3 regions of the Streptomyces sp. NPDC031474 genome follow, and region 2 is predicted to be linked to each of the others. Evidence: riboswitches for the same ligand, from Rfam matches in the RefSeq annotation. Region 2 holds a riboswitch; each other region holds the start of a gene.
What was found. Region 2 has a riboswitch for cobalamin ahead of ACZ5SK_RS18495 (CbtB domain-containing protein). Riboswitches for the same ligand answer to the same signal wherever they lie in the genome.
Positions count from the first base shown of each region.

Region 1: it holds a riboswitch for cobalamin, as region 2 does, so the genes downstream of both, ACZ5SK_RS30850 (ribonucleoside-diphosphate reductase subunit alpha) here and ACZ5SK_RS18495 (CbtB domain-containing protein) in region 2, are expected to answer to the same signal.
Region 3: it holds a riboswitch for cobalamin, as region 2 does, so the genes downstream of both, ACZ5SK_RS00320 (cobalamin biosynthesis protein) here and ACZ5SK_RS18495 (CbtB domain-containing protein) in region 2, are expected to answer to the same signal.

Region 1 covers NZ_JBVIJX010000015.1:167,462-170,661, reverse strand. Annotated here, with positions in the region: gene ACZ5SK_RS30850 (ribonucleoside-diphosphate reductase subunit alpha) at 1-1,867, opposite strand, end outside; cobalamin riboswitch at 1,992-2,131, opposite strand; gene ACZ5SK_RS30845 (GNAT family N-acetyltransferase) at 2,184-2,693, opposite strand; gene ACZ5SK_RS30840 (hypothetical protein) at 2,692-2,880, shown strand; gene mctP (monocarboxylate uptake permease MctP) at 2,960-3,200, opposite strand, start outside.
Region 2 covers NZ_JBVIJX010000008.1:249,161-252,360, forward strand. Annotated here, with positions in the region: gene ACZ5SK_RS18480 (ABC transporter ATP-binding protein) at 1-197, shown strand, start outside; gene ACZ5SK_RS18485 (histidine phosphatase family protein) at 255-857, shown strand; gene ACZ5SK_RS18490 (CbtA family protein) at 915-1,673, opposite strand; gene ACZ5SK_RS18495 (CbtB domain-containing protein) at 1,696-1,917, opposite strand; cobalamin riboswitch at 1,954-2,108, opposite strand; gene ACZ5SK_RS18500 (VOC family protein) at 2,205-3,011, opposite strand.
Region 3 covers NZ_JBVIJX010000001.1:59,947-63,146, reverse strand. Annotated here, with positions in the region: gene ACZ5SK_RS00325 (cobyric acid synthase) at 1-342, opposite strand, end outside; gene ACZ5SK_RS00320 (cobalamin biosynthesis protein) at 339-1,292, opposite strand; cobalamin riboswitch at 1,394-1,533, opposite strand; gene ACZ5SK_RS00315 (hypothetical protein) at 1,681-1,902, opposite strand; gene ACZ5SK_RS00310 (inorganic phosphate transporter) at 1,937-3,181, opposite strand.

The DNA.
Region 1 (3,200 bases), on a different contig from region 2:
TGCACTCGTACACGCCCGCGATGGAGGCGATGGTGGCGGTGGGCGCGATCGCCAGCAGCAGCGAGTTGCGCATGCCGGTCGCCGCGATCCGCTCGCGCAGCGCCGCCCAGCGCTCCGGCCAGGTGAACTCGACGCCGTAGTGGTCGGGGTGCAGCACACCCCGGGCGGTCCGGGTCTTCTCCCAGGCGGGCAGCGGGCCGCTGCGCTCGGCGAGATCGGCGGACGCCTCGTACGCGGCGAGCATGATGCGCTCGGCGATCCGGGTGGACAGCGCCTTCGCCTCGGCCGAGTCGAAAGGCAGCCGCAGCTTGAAGAAGACGTCCTGCAGACCCATCGCGCCGAGGCCGACCGGCCGCCAGCGCGCGTTGGAGCGGCCCGCCTGCTCGGTCGGGTAGAAGTTGATGTCGACGACCCGGTCGAGGAAGGTGACGGCCGTGCGGACGGTCTCGTCCAGCCGCTCCCAGTCGATGTCCCCGGCTGTGGCGTCGACGAACGCGCCGAGGTTCACCGAGCCCAGGTTGCACACGGCCGTCTCGCCGTCGTCCGTGACCTCCAGGATCTCCGTGCACAGGTTGGAGGAGTGCACGACATGACCCGGCTCGGCCGTCTGGTTGGCGGTGCGGTTGGCGGCGTCCTTGAAGGTCATCCAGCCGTTGCCGGTCTGCGCGAGGGTACGCATCATGCGGCCGTACAGGTCACGGGCCGGGATGGTCTTCTTCGCGAGGCCGTCCGCCTCCGCCTTGCGGTAGGCGGCGTCGAAGTCCTCGCCCCACAGGTCGACCAGCTCGGGCACGTCGGAGGGGGAGAACAGCGACCAGTCGGCGTCGGCGTTGACCCGGCGCATGAACTCGTCCGGGATCCAGTGCGCGAGGTTCAGGTTGTGCGTACGGCGGGCGTCCTCACCGGTGTTGTCCCGCAGCTCCAGGAACTCCTCGATGTCGGAGTGCCAGGTCTCCAGGTAGACGGCTGCCGCGCCCTTGCGCCGGCCACCCTGGTTCACGGCGGCGACGGAGGCGTCCAGGGTCTTCAGGAACGGGACGATGCCGTTGGAGTGCCCGTTGGTGCCGCGGATCAGCGAACCGCGGCTGCGGATGCGGGAGTACGACAGTCCGATGCCGCCGGCGTGCTTCGACAACCGGGCCACCTGGTGGTAGCGGTCGTAGATGGAGTCCAGCTCGTCGATCGGGGAGTCGAGGAGGTAGCAGGACGACATCTGGGGGTGCCGCGTACCGGAGTTGAAGAGGGTGGGGGAGGACGGCAGATAGTCGAGCCGGCTCATCAGCCGGTAGAGCGCGGCGACCTCGTCCACGGACCGGGCGCTGTCGTCCTCGGCGAGACCGGAGGCGACGCGCAGCAGGAAGTGCTGGGGTGTCTCGACGACCTTGCGGGTGATCGGGTGCCGCAGCAGGTAGCGGCTGTGCAGGGTGCGCAGGCCGAAGTAGCCGAAACGGTCGTCGGCGTCGGCGTCGATCAGCGCGTCGAGGCGGGCCGCGTGGACGCGCGCGAACTCGGCGGTGCGGTCCGCGATCAGGCCCTCGCGGTGGCCGACGGCGACCGACGTGGTGAACGACGTGACGCCCTGCGAGGCGGCCTCCGCGGCGATGCCGACGGTCAGCAGCCGGGCGGCCAGTTTCGAGTAGGCGGGGTCCTCGGAGATCAGGCCGGCGGCCGCCTCCGTGGCCAGCTCGCGCAGCTCCGCCTCGTCGGCCCGGGCGGACCGGCCGCGCAGGGCCGCGGCGGCGACCCGGCCGGGGTCGGCGTCGGGCAGGTCGGCGGTCAGCTCGGTCAGGGTACGCAGCAACGCGGTACCGGGACCGTCGGTCTCCAGCTCGGTCACTGAAGCCGGTTCGGCTGGCGCGATGGTCACGTGAGGCTCTCCCTCGCTCGGCGGTGGGCCTGGCGGAGGGCAGGGGGCAGCACACGAGCGCACGGGGCGTCGCGTCCACCGGCCCACTCCACGAGGCCCGGACGTCAGGGCACCCGGACCTGATGGGCCGGGCACGCTGTCGGCAGGTCCTCGGACTGACGCTCGTGCGCGGCTGCTTTGAATACAGATGTGCACAAGTACACCGTTGCGGGACAGTTCCGGATTCGCACCGGATTCCCCTGCGGCGACAGCGAGCATGAGCATACATCTTGTGCTCGCCTGTCACGCCACCCCCAGATGTTGTGTCGGGGTGGATTCAGAGCGTCAACTTATAGGTGAGGAGAGTGAAGTCGCTCAGCTCCGGCACGGGGTTCCAGTCCCGCTCGGGTGTACGGACGAAGCCGAGACGTCCGTAGATGCGGTGGGCGGCGTACATGGTGCTCTGGGTCGACAGGACGACGGTGGTGCAGCCCTCGACGGCTCGCGCGCGCTCGACGCAGGCCCGCACCAGAGCCTCGCCCGCGCCCCGGCCACGAGCGCTACGCCCGACCGCGAGCATACGGATCTCGGTCTCGCCGGGGCCCGCGATGTCCGTCATGAGGTTGCCCGGGCCCGGGACGAAGGTGACTCCGCCGAGGAGGACGCCGCCCTCGACGGCCACCAGGACCTCGGCGGCCGACGCCCGCTCCGCGACGTTCCTGAGCTTGTGGAGGTACGGGTCGCTCTCCCCGAAGTCGAGGAGGCCGTCGTCCAGATAGGCGCGGGCGGTCAGCTCGCCGAGCGCCTCGAACTCGCCGCTCTCCACCCGCCGTATCACGATGTCCATGGGCCCGAGTCTGCCGCACGCCCGCGCCCGGGGGCTTTATGGCCACAGTCTGTGGATTCCGCCCTCGGTGGGCTGGAACACCCTCGATCCGCGCGCCCGACGTCTCGCCGCCGACGTAGGCACGTCCACCCCGCCCGCGCCGGGCTCGACCTCTCTGCCCGACTGCGAGTTCCAGCTCTGCCCGTGACCTCCCCGGGGCTCGGTGCCCCGGGGAGAGATCCGCGAGCCGTTCTGCCGGCAGCAACGGGCCCTGCTGCCCACACGCCCTAGTGGGCGCTGCCCGCCGTCGCCGGAGGCAGGTCGACCTGGACCCCCGCGTCCCCCGCGTCCGCCGTGTAGTCCTCCGGCTTGGTCTCGTCGATGCCCTCCGGGGCCTTGGCCGCCTTCAGGACGAAGGTGAGGACCACGGTGACGACGACGTTGAGGACGAACGCCGTCAGGCCGATGTAGCCGATCTCGCCGATGCCCGGGATCTCCTTCGCCGAGCCGCCGAAGTGCTTCTGCGTC
Region 2 (3,200 bases):
CCCTGCACGACCTGAACCTGGCCGCGATGTACTGCGACCGGGTCGTCGTCCTGCGGCAGGGGCGTGTGGTGGCCGCCGGCAGCCCGCAGGACGTCCTCACCGAGACCCTCGTCGCGGACGTGTACGGCGTACGCGCCACCGTCACCCGCACCGGCCCCGACGACCGCCCGCACATACGGTTTCTGGGCCCACGGTGAGCGCACGCCAAGGCCACGTCAGGACCACGCCGTGACCGGATCAAGAGGAGCCGCCCAGTGACCAGTCGTGTCACCTTCGTCTCGCCCGCGACGAACGCGTCGCTGCGTCAGGCCCGTTTCGACGACAGGGGTTCGATCGACGCCGCCGGGCAGGCCCGGGCCCGGGGCGCGGCCGGAACCCTGCCCGCCGTCGCGCGGGTCGTCACCTCTGCGAGCGTGCGCTGCCGGGAGACGGCGGCCGCGCTAGGTCTCGACGCGGCGCAGTCGGCGGAGACAGCCGAGCTCGCGGGGCTGGACATGGGGCGCTGGCGGGGCCTGACGCTCGCCGAGGTCGGCGCCGGTGAGCCGGAGGCGGTGGCCCGCTGGCTCGCCGATCCCGCGTCCGCACCCCATGGCGGGGAGTCCGTCGAGGAGTTGTGCGGGCGGGTGCGGCGTTGGCTGGAGACGGCCCAGGACACGGGCGGCCGTACGCTCGCCGTCGTCGAACCGGAGGTCGTACGAGCCGTGGTCGTCCAGGTGCTGGGGGCGCCCCCGGCCGCCTTCTGGCGGGTCGACGTGCCGCCGCTGACGGCCACCACGATCAGTGGGCGAAGCGGCCGCTGGAACCTTCGGATCGGGCATCCGCTGGACCCGTCCGAGCCGCACACCGACGGCTCATGACGACAAACCCGAGAGTGCCCGCGGACGCCTGCGCGGGCACTCTCGGGGTCGGACCTGTCAGTGCGGGGCGGCCGCCGCCGAGCCCGCGGACACGCCGGCCGGCTTCGGGTGCAGCAGTCGCTCGGCCAGTTCACCGAAGACCAGGCCGAAGCCGGCCCACAACGTGACCTGCATCGCGAGGGCGGAGAGCCGGAACCGCCACAGCAGCGTGGCCGGGAAGTCCTGCGGGACCTCGTTGACGACGGGCAGGAACTCGTACGCCAGCCCGATGACCAGCACGAAGCCGAGGACGGCGACGAGGGTGGCGTTCCAGTTGCCCAGCTTCGGCGCGAGCCGCTTGCCCACGATCACGGCGGCGACCGCGAGAAGCACACTGAGCACCATCATCAGGAAGTACAGGGTGGTGCGCTTGCCGATGGTGTCCGCGTCGCCGACGGACGGCGGGTTGGCCGGATACTTCAGGAACGGGACGACGTACACGGCGAGCAGAGCAGTGCCCGACAGCAGCAGCGCCGTGGCCCGGGGGCCGAAGCGGCCGACACGGCCGAGCGCGAAGCAGTAGGCGAGGGCGGCGATGCCGCCGAACGCCACCCCGTAGAGGAGCACACCCGTGGCCAGCCCCGCGGTGGACTGCAGGCTGCGGGAGACGAGTTCGACCTCGTGCTCGTGACCGGCGGCGTGGGACTCCTCGAAGCCGATGGCGCTGTCGACGTACGGTTCGCCGAGGAAATAGGCGACGATCAGGGCGAGCACGCCGGCGCCGAGGCCGGCGAGCATGCCCCGCACGAGCAGGTTTCTTACCGTTGCGGAGTTCATCGGGGTTGCGGCGTCCCTCAGGTCAGTGGCAGGGGAAGCCGAGGAGGTGGCGGGCGTCGTGCACCCACTCGTGGACGTTCTCGCCGGAGACGACGGAGGTGGCGCCCTGCTCGGCGCCGACGAAGTACAGCAGGACCAGCATCAGGACGCCGAAGAAGACAGCCCACGGGGCGATGTCCTTCAGCGCCAGCTTTGCGGGCACGACGGGGTTGTTGACGGTCGGCTGGGCGACATGCTGGGCCATGGCAGGGCCTCCTCTGGGAGTTCGCGTCCCATCTCGGTGGTGCACAGGACGACGGTCCCGGGTCTGACTCGCGATGCGCCCAGTCGAGAGAGCGCATCGACCACAGTGGCGCGACCGTGCCGGATTCCCACCGGCTTCCGTGATGCCGTCGTCGATATCAGAGCGACGGTACCGTGTGTCGGGTTCATGGCCAATAGCGCCCCACCTGGCGTGATGGCGCTCTCGCCCGCCAAGTGGCCCGCATCACCGCCCCGTACAGCTACGGACCACCGGTTTCCGGTCGGCGGCTATCGCGTCGCCTCGGCCGGCGTGAGGAGCACGAAGTCCGCGTTCGACGGGTCGAGGCAGACGGCCAGCCGGCCGACGCCCTCCGCGTCCGCCGGCCCCATCTGCACGCTGCCGCCGTTCCCGTGGACCTCGGCGACCGCCGCGTCGCAGTCGGCGGCGGCGAAGACCGGGTGCCAGTACGGCCGCCCGTGCGCCAGGGCGAGGTCCTCCTTCGAGACCTCCATGAGGCCGCCCTGCATGCGCTCCTCGGGCTGGCCTGCGGGCGTGATGAGGGTGTACGTGCCTCCGCCGCCCGGCAGTTCCGTGTCGCCGAACTGCCAGCCGAAGACACCGGCGTAGAACTCCTTGGCGGCTCCGGCGTCGCTCGTGTACAGCTCCGTCCAGGACAACGAGCCCGGCTTGTCCGCCAGTTCGAAGCCCGAGTCCTTCCCCGGCTGCCAGACGGCGAACTGGCCGCCCAGCGGGTCGTTGAACTGCGCCATCCGGCCCCAGTCCTCGAGGTCCCGCGTCGGCACCCGCACCGTGCCGCCGCCGCGCTCCACGGCCTGGCTCGTGGCGTCCGCGTCGGTGACGGCGAAGTAGATCATCCAGGCCGAGCGCGCGCCCTCCTCGGTCAGCTTGCCGAGCCCGGCGACGGTCTTGCCGTCCTTGCGGAACATCCCGCCCTGCATCTCCTCCCCCTCGCCCCCCATGGGCTCGTACTCCCAGCCCAGCACCGCGCCATAGAAGTCCGCGGCGGCCCGGACGTCGGGGGCGCCGAGGTCGATCCAGCAGGGGGAGCCGGGAGTGATGTCGGTGGTGATCACGGCGATTCCCTTTCGCAGGTCGCAGGTCCTGTCACCTCAGCCTGACACCCGGCACTGACAATCGCCCGTCGGCAAAGCGGCTCCGGACTGCGGCTACGGGCCCCCGTCTCATGCTCGGGCCGTATCCGGCCGTCCTCCTTGAGGATGACGAGCGGGCGTCACTTGGTGCGTCGGCACCAGGAGGGAGTG
Region 3 (3,200 bases), on a different contig from region 2:
CCCGAGCAACTTCTGCTGCCGCCCGCCGTGGTACCCGCGGGCACTGAGCTCGCCGACGGGCTTGCCCATCAGCACGACCTGACTGCTCTGCTCTCCGCCGGGCTTGAGCAGCACGGGATTCATCAGGGCGGTCGGCTCGACCCGGCACGCCTGCGCCTGCATGGCCTGCGCCCGCCCGATCTCGGCGCCCTCGCGCGTCACGAACGAGTTGAGGGACATGTTCTGCGCCTTGAACGGCGCGACCTTGACGCCCTGCCGCACCAGCCACCGGCAGATCCCGGCCGTGACGACGCTCTTGCCGGCGTCGGAGGTGGTGCCGGCGACGAGAAGTCCCCCGCTCATGTCGTCCGCCCCTTCACTGTCGTGACGATGGCGCGCGCGGCGACGGTGACGCCGAGCGCCAGCAGGCCGACGCGGCGCGAGAGCCGTGCGGCGCGTTCGATGTCGTGGACGGCGACGGGCCGCCCGGCCGCCCCGTTCAGCACCGGCCGGTGCTCCACCCGGCCGCCGTACGACAGCGTCCCGCCCAGCCGCACGCCGAGCGCGCCCGCGAAGGAGGCCTCGACGGGCCCGGCGTTGGGGCTGGGATGCCGGCCGGCGTCCGCCCGCCAGGCCCGCAGCGCGGCCCGCGGATCATCCCCCGCGACGGCGGCCAGTACGGCGGTCAGCCGCGCCCCCGGCCACCCGGCGAGGTCGTCGAGCCGCGCGGAGGCCCACCCGAACCGCCGGTACCGGGCCGACCTGTGCCCGACCATGGCGTCGAGGGTGTTGACGGCCCGGAATCCGAGCAGCCCCGGCACCCCGCCGACGGCCCCCCACACGAGCGCCCCCACGACGGCGTCGGAGGTGTTCTCGGCGACCGACTCCACGACGGCCCGCGCCATCCCGTCCGCGTCCAGCGCCTGCGGATCCCGCCCGCACAGATGCGGCAGCCGTTCCCGGGCGGCCTCGACGTCCCCCGCTTCGAGGGCCCGCCCGATGGCACGGGCCTCCCCAACGAGAGAGGTTCCGCCGACGACGGCCCAGGTGGCGGCGGCGGTGAGGCCGACAGAAGCGGCCGAAGAGGGACGTACGGCCTTGCGGGCGACCGCTCCCAGGGCCACGACCCCACCGGCGCACACGACGGTGTGGACGGTGCCCCAGCCGCGGTGGTCGCGCCAGAGCAGCCGTTCCACGGCTGCGGCCGTCCGCCCGAACACGGCGACCGGATGCCCCCGGCGGGGATCGCCGAGGAGCAGGTCACCGAAGAGGCCGGCGGCGGCGCCGTACGCGTGAACGCGATCGGCATGCACGGGCTCAGCCGGCCGTGGGGTCGGGCAGCGACCTGGTGGTGTGCCTCAACGGCCAAGCGGGCATGGCGATATGTCCTCACTCAGGGTGTCCACGCCCTGGTTCGACGAGACCGGCGGCGAGAGTTCCTGGCTCCCGGGGCTTACTACCCCGGTGACAGTGGCGGGACCGCGCCGGATTCGCACCGGCTTCCTCTTCTGCCGCCGTACATGGCTCGGGCAGTCCACCACGGGCCCGGAAGAGCCGTCAACTTGCTGTTGACCTGCACGGGGAGAGTGTGCAGAACCCCACATCGGCCTGGTCCCACGGCGCGCAGAGCACGACTCGGCCCTGCCCGCCGCCGCCCATGAGGGCGACCGCGGGCAGGGCCGGGTGAGAAACCTGTACGCCTCAGGCCACGATCAGGGAGATCCCGTAGGCCACCGCCGCCGCGCACGCCGCGAAGCAGGCGTACGCGCCCGTCACCGCGAGAGTGGCCGAGCCGCCCTCCGTCGTGGCGCGTTCCTGGCGGGACAGGCCCATGACGCCCAGGGTGAACAGGGTGACGAGGCCCACGGTGACCGCGAGGCTGACACCGAAGACGGAGCCCAGGGCTGCCCAGTCGATCTTCATGCTGGTTCTCTTCCTTCGTACCGGGTGCGCGGGCTCAGACGGCCGCGGCCGGGGGAGTGGCGGGCTCGGTGGTCGCGGTCGCCGGGGACGGGATCGTGGCCGTCAGGTCCTCGGTCACCGTGCTCGTCGGAGGCGGGGTCACCGCCGCGATCGCCGTGGTGATCACGCCCGGCGACTCCTCGGGCTCGTTGACATTGGACGCGTCGACGACCTCGCGTCGCGAGATCTTCCAGATCGCCGCGCTGGAGGCCACCAGGAAGACGGCCACGACCGCCGTGCCCCAGTCGCCGAGGTCCGTGACCGACTCGGCCAGCGCGCCCACCAGCGCCGCCGCCGGCAGCGTCAGGCCCCACGCCACGAACATGCGGGTCGCCGTCGACCAGCGGACCACGCCGCCCTTGCGGCCCAGGCCCGCGCCCATCACCGCGCCGGAGACCGAGTGGGTGGTGGAGAGGGAGAAGCCGAGGTGGGAGGAGGCCAGGATGACCGTGGCCGCGCTGGTCTGGGCGGCGAAGCCCTGCTGCGGCTGAAGGTCGGTCAGGCCCTTGCCCATGGTGCGGATGATGCGCCAGCCGCCGAGGTAGGTGCCCAGCGCGATGGCCAGGCCCGCGGAGAGGATGACCCAGACCGGCGGGTCGGAGTCGGGGGCCACGGCGCCCCCGGCGACCAGGGCGAGGGTGATGATGCCCATCGTCTTCTGCGCGTCGTTGGTGCCGTGGGCGAGGGAGACCAGGCCGGCCGAGGCGATCTGGCCGGCGCGGTAGCCCTTCTCGGCGGCCTTGCCGTCGGCCTTCTTGCCGACGGTGTAGGAGAGGCGGGTCGCGAGCATCGCGGCGACGCCCGCGACGATCGGCGCCGCGATCGCCGGGATGAGGACCTTGGTGACCAGCGCGTCGCCGTGCACCGCGTCGAAGCCGGCCGAGGCGATGGTGGCGCCGATCAGACCGCCCATCAGGGCGTGGGAGGAGCTGGAGGGCAGGCCCACCAGCCAGGTCAGCAGGTTCCAGAGGATCGCGCCGACCAACGCGGCGAAGATGACCTCGGGACGGATGCCGGTCTCGTCGACGAGACCCTTGGAGATCGTGTTGGCGACCTCCACGGAGAGGAAAGCGCCCACCAGGTTGAGCGCGGCGGACATGGCCACCGCGACCTTGGGCTTGAGTGCACCGGTCGAGATGGTCGTGGCCATCGCGTTGGCGGTGTCATGAAAACCGTTCGTGAAATCAAACGCGAGTGCGGTTACCACCACAATCGCGAGGATCAGCGAGAAGTTTTCCATTTACCCAGGCAATCGTTCG